Regions from separate parts of the Microbacterium sp. NPDC055312 genome, predicted to be linked through region 1. Evidence: riboswitches for the same ligand, from Rfam matches in the RefSeq annotation. Region 1 holds a riboswitch; the other holds the start of a gene.
What was found. A riboswitch is a leader RNA that binds a small molecule or an ion and turns the genes downstream of it on or off. The one in region 1 is predicted to bind thiamine pyrophosphate.
Positions count from the first base shown of each region.

Region 1 (4,870 bases):
TTGTCAGCGGATGTCGAAGAACGCCCGCTCGTGCTCCGACGAGACGACGAACGCACGGTGCATGCGCTGCGTGAGCCGGTCGTCGGCACTCGCCGCCGCGGCGGTGACGAAGCCGATGGCGCGTTCGTTCGCTTCGGCGAAGCCGGGTTCGGCGTACGTCGCCAGCCACGACGCGTACGGATGCCGCGGATCGAGCGCCTGCGAGCCGAGCTCCCCCGCGTGCAGCCGTGCGCCGAGGTCGGTGTACAGCCAGAAGCAGGGAAGCACTGCGGCGATCAGGGTCGCGTACTCCCCCGAGAAGGCCGCCGCACGCAGGTGATCGAGGTAGGCGGTGGTCACCGCACTGGGCTCGGCGTCGAACGTCTGCGCGCTGACGCCGGTCCGGGGTGTCAGCCACGACGCGTGCAGCTCGAGCTCGCCGACGATGCACTCTTGCGCCGAGGCGGCCCAGAACGCCTGCTCGGCCGGGGTGGGCGCCAGACGTGCAGCCTCCGCGAGCACGCGGGAGTACTCCCGCAGGTACAGGGCGTCCTGCGCGAGGTAGACGACGAACCGCTCGCGATCGAGCGAGCCGTCGGCGAGCGCGCGGATGAACGGCAGCGAGTCGATGTCTCGTCGGACCGCGGCGACGCTGCTCCACCAGTCGTCGCGGATCTCCTCGGCTGTCGGGCGGGTGTCCAGACCGCCGCGCTGCCACAGTCCGGCGAAGTGATTCACGGGTCCGTGTCCGCGCCCCACAGCCAGGGTGTCGGCCGCGCGCAGCGATTCCCGCAGCCAGGCGCGAGCCTCGCGCAGGGCATCCGGCCAATCCCGCCCTGTCGCGTGCAGAGCGGCGAGCGCCGACGAGAGCGAGCATCCGGTGCCGTGCGTGCTGGTCGTGTCGATGCGGGGGCCGTCGAACGCGGCGATGACCCCCTCCGGCCCGACGAGGGCGTCCGGCGCCGTCGGGCCGCCGAGGTGACCGCCCTTAGCGAGCACGAGTGCTCCCGTTTCGGTCGACAACTGCTGCGCGGCGACCAGCGCGTCGTCCCAGCCGCGGATACCCCGCCCGGCCAGCACGGCGAGCTCGTCGAGATTCGGCGTGATCACGTCTGCCAGGGCGGCGAGTCCGCGCAGCGCGGTCTCGGCCCGCGTGTCGAGCAGACGGTCGCCGCTGGTGGCGACCATCACCGGGTCGAGCACGACCGTCGCGGGGCGGTGCGCCCGCAGCCAGTCGGCGACGGTGTCGATGATCTCGGCGTCCGCCAGCATCCCGATCTTCACCGCGTCGATCGCGATGTCGTCCGAGAGAGCGTTCAGCTGCGCACGCAGGAACGCGGCCGGCGGCACGTGCACATCGTGCACGCCGCGAGTATTCTGCACGGTCAGGGCGGTCACCGCGGCCATCCCGTATCCGCCGTGCGCGGCGATCGACTTGAGATCGGCCTGGATCCCCGCGCCGCCGGACGGATCGCTGCCCGCGATGCTGAGCACACGCGGGGCGGTGCGCGCCGCCCAGCGCCGCCGGAAGTCCCGCGCTGCCCGGCGGGCGTCGGGTGCGGCGCAGATGGCGGAGACGACCGCGATCCCCGCAGCCCCCGCCTCGCGCAGCGCCGCGGCGTCGTCGATCCGGATGCCGCCGATCGCCACGACCGGCACCGGGCTCTCGGCGGCGAGCGCGCGCAGTCCGTCGATGCCGAGAGCGGGCGGGTGGTTCGCCTTGGTGCTGGTAGGCCGGATCACTCCGATGCCGACGTAGTCGACGGTGCCGTTCGGCAGGGCGCGCACGGCGTCGAGGTGGGCGGGTGTGTTCGCGGTGAGGCCGATCAGTGCATCCGGCCCGAGCAGGCGCCGTGCCTCGGCGACCGGCATGTCCGACTGCCCGACGTGCACTCCGTCGACTCGCGCTCCGCGCCGTCGAGCCTCGAGGGCGGCCTCGACCCTATCGTCGACGACGAGCAGCGCCCGCCCGGCGAGCACGTCGCTGAGAACGACGAGCTGCTCGACGACCGACTCGTCCGACGCGCTCTTGTCGCGCAGCTGGACGACGCTCACCCCGCCCGCGACGGCCTCGCGGACGGTGTCGACGACGCCACGGTCACCGCACAGCTCCGGATCGGTGACCAGATGGATCGACAGATCGCGGGTCATCTCGAGGCCTCTTCGACAGGCGCGCCCTGCTCGTCGACACGTGCCTCGGCGGTGATGTCGGTCGGGTCGATCCCGGCGAGGGCGTCGAGCAGGCCCACCGCGAAGCTTCCGGGGCCGTCGGCGACGCGGGCGGCGTGCTCGGCCGCCAGCGTGTACACGAGGGTCGCCGCGGCCACCGCGTCCAGCGCATCCGCGTCGGTGTGGCGGGCGGCACCGAGGAAGGCGGCCATGAGCGCGCCGAGCGCGCAGCCGCCGCCGGTAACACGGGTGAGGAGGGCGTCGCCGTTCGCGATGCGGATCACGCGTGCGCCGTCGGTGAGCAGATCCACCGGTCCGGAGACGGCGACCACCGCACCGGATCGCGCGGCCAGGGCATGAGCCGCGTCGAGCGCGGCATCCGGAGCATCCACGGCATCCACCCCTCGCCCGCCCGCACCGGCGCCGGCCAGCGCGAGGATCTCGCTGGCGTTGCCGCGCACCGCCGTCGGGCGCATGCCCACCAGCTCGGCCGCGAGTGCGGTGCGCACCGGGAGCGCGCCGACGGCGACCGGGTCGAGGACCCACGGCGTGCCTGCGTCGGTCGCACCGGCGACGGCTTCGAGGCTCGCCGCGCGCTGCTCGGGCGACGGCGTGCCGAGATTGATCAGCAGCCCCGAGGCGATTCGGGCGAACATCCCCGCCTCTCCGACGATGTCGACCATCGCCGGCGACGCGCCGGTGGCGAGGAGGACATTCGCCGTGAAGCCGGTGACGACCGCATTCGTGATGCAGTGCGTGAGCGGCGGAGCCTGCCGCACGCGGGCGAGCAGCTCGGCGGCGACCGCCGGGATACGGGTGGATGGGCAGAAGCGATCGCTCATGGGCGACATCCCTTCGCTAGTACGAACTAGATCAGGTTCGACGGGTGTGTTCTCAGCCGCGGATGCGGCACCCCGTGTCACTGCCGGAGAGTCTAGCGAGGCGGTCGGCCGGCACCGCTCATCCCGCCCGTGTCAGGACGACGTCAGCCGGTCGATGAGCGCGAGTTCGTCGTCGCGACCGAGCCCCGCGCGCCGCTCGCGCTCGAGTCCGCGGGCGCGCTCATCATCGAGCACGGCCCGGATCGTCTGCCCCAGCGGGCGGAACGAGCCGCCTGCCGCGCGGTACGCGGTGTTGTCGCGGCGCATGAACCCGGGAATGTCGGCGGGCAGCCAGAGCGGCAGCGACCGCTCCCCCGTCCAGTACTGCACGCCGTGCGCCTCGAGCCACTCGTCGCTCGCCTCGAGCATCTCCCCGGTGTGGCCGGCGGCGGCGCGGATGCCGCCGAGCAGCTCGACGAGGGGATGCACGTCTCCGATCGCGTTGACGATGCCGTGGCGCAGCCCGGCGGTGAGGAAGGCGGCCAGGTCGTCGACGTCGATCACCTGAGCGGAGCGTCCGGCAAGCTCCGGCACGAGCACGGGTTCGATGCCCGCTCGCGCGAACGCGGCCGCCCAGTACCCGAAGCGGTCACTGGGGTCGCCCGCGCCGACGATGAGTCCGGGGCGCACGATGAACGCGCGCTCGGCGAGCGTGATCACCGCGTCTTCCGCCGCGACCTTCTGGGCCGCGTAGTCGTACTCGTCACCGGGCTGGGCGGGCGCGTGCCTGGCGCCCGACTCGTCGAGCCCGTCCGTCACGTCATCGGAGTACACCGACATCGACGACACGTACGTCCAGTGCGCGGCGCTGTCGCCGAGCGCGTCGACGGCCATGGCTGTGTGGTCGGCGCGGGAGGAGATGTCGACGACCTCGTCCCACTTCCGGTCGCGCAGCTCGTCGAACACGTGCGGGTCGTCGCGATCGCCGGGGAGCAGGGTCGTGCCCTCGGGTGCCGGTCGCGCGCCGCGTGCCAGACAGGTCACCTCGGCGCCGGCATCCCGCCACCGCCGCGCGATCCGCCCAGAGAGCCACCCTGTTCCACCGAGCACGAGAACCTGAGTCATTCGGCCATGACAGCACCGTCGCCCGATGAGGGGAAGCGATTCCGCTCAGAGCAGACGACCGGCGACGCGCAGACGAGAACGCCGCAGCCCTCCTGAGCCGATCGGCTCAGGAGGGCTGCGGCAGGGAGATCAGTCGCGGATGCTCGCGCCGAACCGCTCGGCGGCGACGGCGACACCGGCGAGCTTCGCCTCGGTCGCCTCAGCCGCGGTGAGGGTGCGGTCGGATGCCCGGAACCGCAGCGCGAAGCTGAGGCTCTTCCGCCCCTCGGCCAGCCCGTCACCGCGGTAGTCGTCGACGAGACGTGCGGACTCGAGCAGATCGCCGGCGCCCTCGACGAGCGCGGCGCGGACCTCGGATGCCGGAACCTCGACGCCGACCACGAGAGAGACGTCCTGCGTCGCGGCGGGGAACGTCGACAGCGACTCGGCCACGACGCGGTGACCGGCGAGAGTCAGCACGCGGTCGAGATCGAGCTCGAGCACGTACGCGCGCCCGGGCAGATCAGCGTCGGCCGACACCTGCGGATGCAGCTCGCCGACGTAACCGACCTGCTCGCCGCCCACGTTCAGCGCGCCGGCGCGGCCGGGGTGCAGTGCTGCACGCCGGGTTTGGGCGACCTCGATCTCGACGCCCGCGGCGACTGCGATCACGCGAACCGCGTCGAGCGCATCGGACAGATCGACGTGCTCGGCGGCGCGACCCGGCTGCCGCGAGGTGATGTTGCCCGTCAGCACCGCCGAGACGAGGCGCGGCTGCGGCGGGATCGACGCGTTGA
Region 1 is NZ_JBSHMU010000004.1:167,046-171,915, reverse strand. Features, by position in the region: gene ACWIDW_RS12020 (bifunctional hydroxymethylpyrimidine kinase/phosphomethylpyrimidine kinase) at 4-2,130, opposite strand; gene thiM (hydroxyethylthiazole kinase) at 2,127-2,990, opposite strand; TPP riboswitch at 2,982-3,075, opposite strand; gene ACWIDW_RS12010 (NAD-dependent epimerase/dehydratase family protein) at 3,123-4,094, opposite strand; gene pheT (phenylalanine--tRNA ligase subunit beta) at 4,224-4,870, opposite strand, start outside.

Region 2 (4,870 bases), on a different contig from region 1:
GAGCACGAACCGGCTCGGCAGGTGCGCGACCTGCGCCAGCGCATCGGCCAGCTCGGTCGGGTCGGTGCGACCGAACAGCAGGATCGTCGGCAGCCCGAGAGCGATCACACGCAGTGTCACCGCCACCGCGAGGGCGATCGAGCCCTCGCTGATCGCGGCGAAGCCGAAGCTGAAGAACACCCGGCCTTCGGGCTCGGCGTACAGCAGCATGCTGAGCCCCGCGATCGGCGAGAACACCGCGATGGGCAGCAGGCGCAGCAGCACCGTGCGCACCGGAAGCCCGGTCAGCGGAAGGCACAGCAGCTGCAGGGCGATCGCCACGAGAGCGCTCACCGGGTCGATCGACGCGAACAGCGGCACCGACAGCAGCAGGGCGAGAACGATCTTCGTGACGGGGTTCACGCCGTCGAGCCACGCCGGACGGCTGCCCGCGTCGGGTCGCGACGAACGAGTCGCCGCCGATCGGTTCGTCGTGCTCGTCATCGCCGCCCCCTCTGGATGCCGGCGGTCGGCGCCGGGTCGCCACCCGCGGTCGCCGGGTCGTCGGCGGTCGATGCCGGGCGCAGCGCGATGCGGTGTCCGCCGAGGTGGTGCACCACCGCCTCGTCGTGACTGACGGCGATCACCGTGCGGCCGGCCGCGACCTCGGCCTGCAACAGCTCGACGAGGCCGATCCACCCCCGACGGTCCTGCCCGAAGGTGGGCTCGTCGAGCACCAGCACCTGCGGTGCGGCGGCCAGCACAGTCGCCACCGAGAGTCGTCGCTTCTGCCCGCCGCTGAGCGTGAACGGATTCGCGAGGGCGAGCGGAGCGAGCTGCAGGCGCTCGAGCAGGTCGTCGACGATGGCGTCGACCTGCGTGTCCGGCAGCCCGAGCGCGCGGGGCCCGACGGCGAGCTCGTCACGCAGAGTACGGGCGAGGAACTGATGCTCGGGCTCTTGGAAGACGGTGCCGATGCGGGTGAGCAGTTCGCGGGACTTCCAGCGCGAGGGGCGACGGCCGGAGCGGCCGGCGAGGTCGGACGCGGCGAGCACCGTTCCGTCGAGTTCGGGCAGGAGACCGGCGAGGGTGAGCGCGAGCGTGGACTTGCCCGCCCCGTTGGGCCCGGTCACGACCGTCGCCGATCCGCGCGGGATCCGCAGCTCGAGTCGGCTCTGCACGGCGGTGCGCCCGTCGCGGGACACGGCGAGATCGCTCGTCTCGAGCACCGCGGGGCGCGTGGGATCGGCGGGCGGCAGCACCGGCACGTCGATCTCGTGGTGCGGCACCCAGACACCCGCCTCGGCGAGCGCGTCGCCGTGCTGTGCGAACACGACCGACGGCGGACCGTCGGCGAGCACGCCGCCGTCGGCGGCGAGCACGATGACGCGGGTCAGCAGATCGAGCCACACCTCGGTGCGGTGCTCGACGACGACGAACGTCGCGCCGGTGGCATCCAGCGCCCTGCCGACGCTGTCGCGCACCTCGCGAACCCCGACCGGGTCGAGATTCGCGGTCGGCTCGTCGAGCAGCAGCAGACCGGGTCGCATGGCGAGCACGCCGGCGAGAGCGAGTCGCTGCTTCTGCCCGCCCGAGAGGGCCTTCGTGGGCCGGTCGAGCGGCACGTCCAGGCCGACCGCGTCGAGCGCCGACACAACCCGGTTCGGGATCTCGTCGGCCGGCACGCCGAGGTTCTCGCAGCCGAAGGCCACGTCATCGCCGACCTTCGACAGCACGACACCGGCATCCGGATCCTGCAGCACCAGGCCGATCCGGCCACGCTGCGCCTCCGGGGCGGCACCGTCGACGAGCAGAGCCCCACTGCGCACGCCCTCGTCGGCATCGCCGAGCACGCCGGCGAGGCCGGCGAGCAGTGTCGACTTGCCCGCGCCCGAGGCGCCCAGCAGCAGCACCCGCTCACCGGGCTCGATCGTGAACGTGACGTCGCTGACGGCGGGCAGCCGCCGGCCGGCGTAGCGCCAGCCCCACCCGTTCGCGGTGACGCGAGCCGGAGAAGACACGCTCAGACCTCCTGGCGCACTTCCCGGCCGGCCGCGAAGCGGCTCAGCGCACCGGTCGATGCCAGGGCGCGCACGAGCACCCATCCCACCACGCCGGCGAGGACGGCACCCGAGATGACGAGCGCGCCGAGGTAGATGGCGTTGAACTCGATGCTCTTCAAGAAGTTCGGCGACGAGCCGTAGAACATCTCGAAGATCCACGCGGCGACGGCGGCGCCCACGCCCGAGAGCGCGGCGACGACGATGCCGAAACGACGGTAGAGGAATAGCGCGAAGATCAGCTCGGCGCCGAGGCCCTGCACCAGCCCGGAGAGCACGGTCGAGACGCCCCACACGTTGCCGATGAGCATCGAGATGATCGCGGCGATCAGCTCGACGACGAGAGCGGCGCCGGGCTTGCGGATGACCAGGCCGCCGATGACGCCGCCGATCAGCCAGATGCCGACGGCGATGCCACCGAACCCGGGGGTCAGAGCGTCGGCGGCTCCGAACCAGGCGCCGCCGATGATGTTCCAGCCCCAGAACAGCAGGCCGATCGCGACGCCGAGCACGGCGGCGACGACGATGTCGACGACGCGCCAGCGCAGATTGCGCGAGGCGGGTGCGAGGGTGGTCTGCGCGGTGGACGCGGACGTGGACGTGCTCATTTGAACTCCTCCCTGCGCCGGCATGATCCGGATCAGGTTCGACGGTCGAAGCGCGGTTCGCTTCCTCTCAGCCCGGCTGTCCGGACTCCCGTGGTGATGCCTCGATCATACCGCCGGCGGCGCCTGCCACGGGTCGGCGTTTCGCCCCGTGAAACACCGGCCTGTACCGTGGTCGGGTGACCCACTCCCCCGAGTCGACGCGACCGGTGACGCGTCGCGCGATCCGCGAGCGCACGAGGGCGCGTGCCGAGCGCTCGTCCCGCGGCACATCCGTGCTGCCGGCGTTCGGTGACAGCCTGGGGCCGGAACTGGCCGCGACCAGGGATACTGACGCTGTGGATCGCATCGACCCCGCCGTCGCTCCGGCGCTCTCTCCTGCTGAGCCCTCGGCGTCCGAAGCCGCCGTCGAGGAGGCGCCGACGGAGTGGGCTGACGACGCACGCCCGCCGACCGCTCTGACGTGGCTCGAGCCATCCACCCTGCTCGACGAGCACATCACCACCACTCAGCCGCGCGAGCTGTTCGCCGGCGCCCGGCTCACCCCGGAATGGCGACGCCCCCGCGTGCTCCTGCCGCTCGGCTTCGTCGCGGCACTGTGCGGCGCCTACGTCTCGACCACGCTGCTGTGGCCGTTGCACGAGGTCGCCCCGACCGTGCAGGCCACGACCGTCGAGATCGCTCCCGCTCCGCCGGCGTCCGTGACGTGGCCCACGACGGGAAGCGCGGCCGTGGGCATCCAGGGCATGGAGCCGGTGGCATCCACCACCTCGGTCGATGAGATCGCGAGCATCTCGAAGGTCGTCACCGTGATGATGGTGCTCGACGAGATGCCGCTGAAGGTCGGCGAGCAGGGGCCGGGCTTCGCATTCACCGCAGCGGACTCACGCGACTACTGGAGCTATCGCCGCACGGATCAGTCGTCGCTGGATGTGCCGGTCGGGGGCAGCCTGACCGAATACCAGATGCTGCAGGGCATCCTGCTCGGGTCGGCGAACAACTACACCGACCGACTCGCGAACGAGATCTGGGGATCGCAGCGCGCGTTCGCCGAGGCGTCGGCGAGGTGGCTCAGCGACCGAGGCATCGAGGGCGTCACCCTGGCGTCTCCGTCGGGGTTCAGCGAGGCGAACGTGGCTCCCCCGGCGGCGCTGATCCAGATCGCCGAGCTCGCGATGGCGAACCCGGTCTTCGCCGAGATCGTCGCCACCCGCTCGGCCGACATCCCCGGCGCAGGCGTGGTCACGAACACCAACAAGATGCTCGACGACCCCGGCGTGGTCGGGGTGAAGACCGGAACCCTGAACCACTGGAATCTGCTCACCGCGAAGGATGTCGCCTTCGGCGACACCACGGTGCGGCTGTACACCGCGGTTCTCGGGCAGGCCGACAACGCCGAGCGGCTGGCCGTGACCCGTCAGCTTCTCGCCGAGATGGAGACGACGCTCGCCGAGCAGCCGACGTCGGTTCCCTCGCGAACCGTCGTCGGCCACGTCAGCACCGAGTGGGGCGATCACGTCGAGGTCGTGACGGACGCCGACGCGCGGGTGCTGCTGTGGAACGGTTCGCAGGCGGCGGCGACCACCTCGTTCTCCCTCGGCGACAAGGTCGAGGCCGGCGCCGAGGTCGGCACCATGACCGTCGAGGGCCCGCTCGGCAGCGCGACCGCGTCGGTCTCGCTCGCCGACGACATCAGCCAGCCGAGCGCCTGGTGGCGTCTGACCCACCCGCTCGCGCTCTTCGGCCTCGACTGAGCATCCCGCTTCTCCCGCGCCGCGAGACTTCTGTTCCAGCACGAGACGGCACTCACCGGCGTACGTCTCGTGCTGGAAGACAAGTCTCGCGGGCTCGGCGCGGGCGGATGCTCGGGCGCGGCCGGCACAAGCAGAACGCCCGCCCCGTGATCGGGGCGGGCGTTCTGCTCGCGCGGGATCAGTCGCGCTGCGGGTCGGATGCCGTGGACTCGGCCTCTCGCACTGCCTCGCCCAGCTGGTGGGTGTCGGCCGCGGCGACGACCCTCTGCTCGGCGATCGCCTCGTGCTCGTCTTCGGCGTCTCCGGTGACGATCACCGGCACCGATCCGGTGAGGGCCTCTTCGGCGTCGAGGTCGGTCGCGGCCTGCTCGAACTGCGACTGGTACAGCCGCCAGTACGCGCCCTGCCGAGCGATCAGTTCGTCATGATCGCCCTGCTCGACGATGTCGCCGTGCTCCATCACGAGGATGAG
Region 2 is NZ_JBSHMU010000002.1:395,588-400,457, reverse strand. Features, by position in the region: gene ACWIDW_RS06300 (energy-coupling factor transporter transmembrane component T family protein) at 1-483, opposite strand, end outside; gene ACWIDW_RS06295 (ABC transporter ATP-binding protein) at 480-2,084, opposite strand; gene ACWIDW_RS06290 (ECF transporter S component) at 2,003-2,647, opposite strand; TPP riboswitch at 2,640-2,749, opposite strand; gene ACWIDW_RS06285 (D-alanyl-D-alanine carboxypeptidase family protein) at 2,824-4,398, shown strand; gene ACWIDW_RS06280 (ABC transporter ATP-binding protein) at 4,577-4,870, opposite strand, start outside.
Region 2: it holds a riboswitch for thiamine pyrophosphate, as region 1 does, so the genes downstream of both, ACWIDW_RS06290 (ECF transporter S component) here and thiM (hydroxyethylthiazole kinase) in region 1, are expected to answer to the same signal.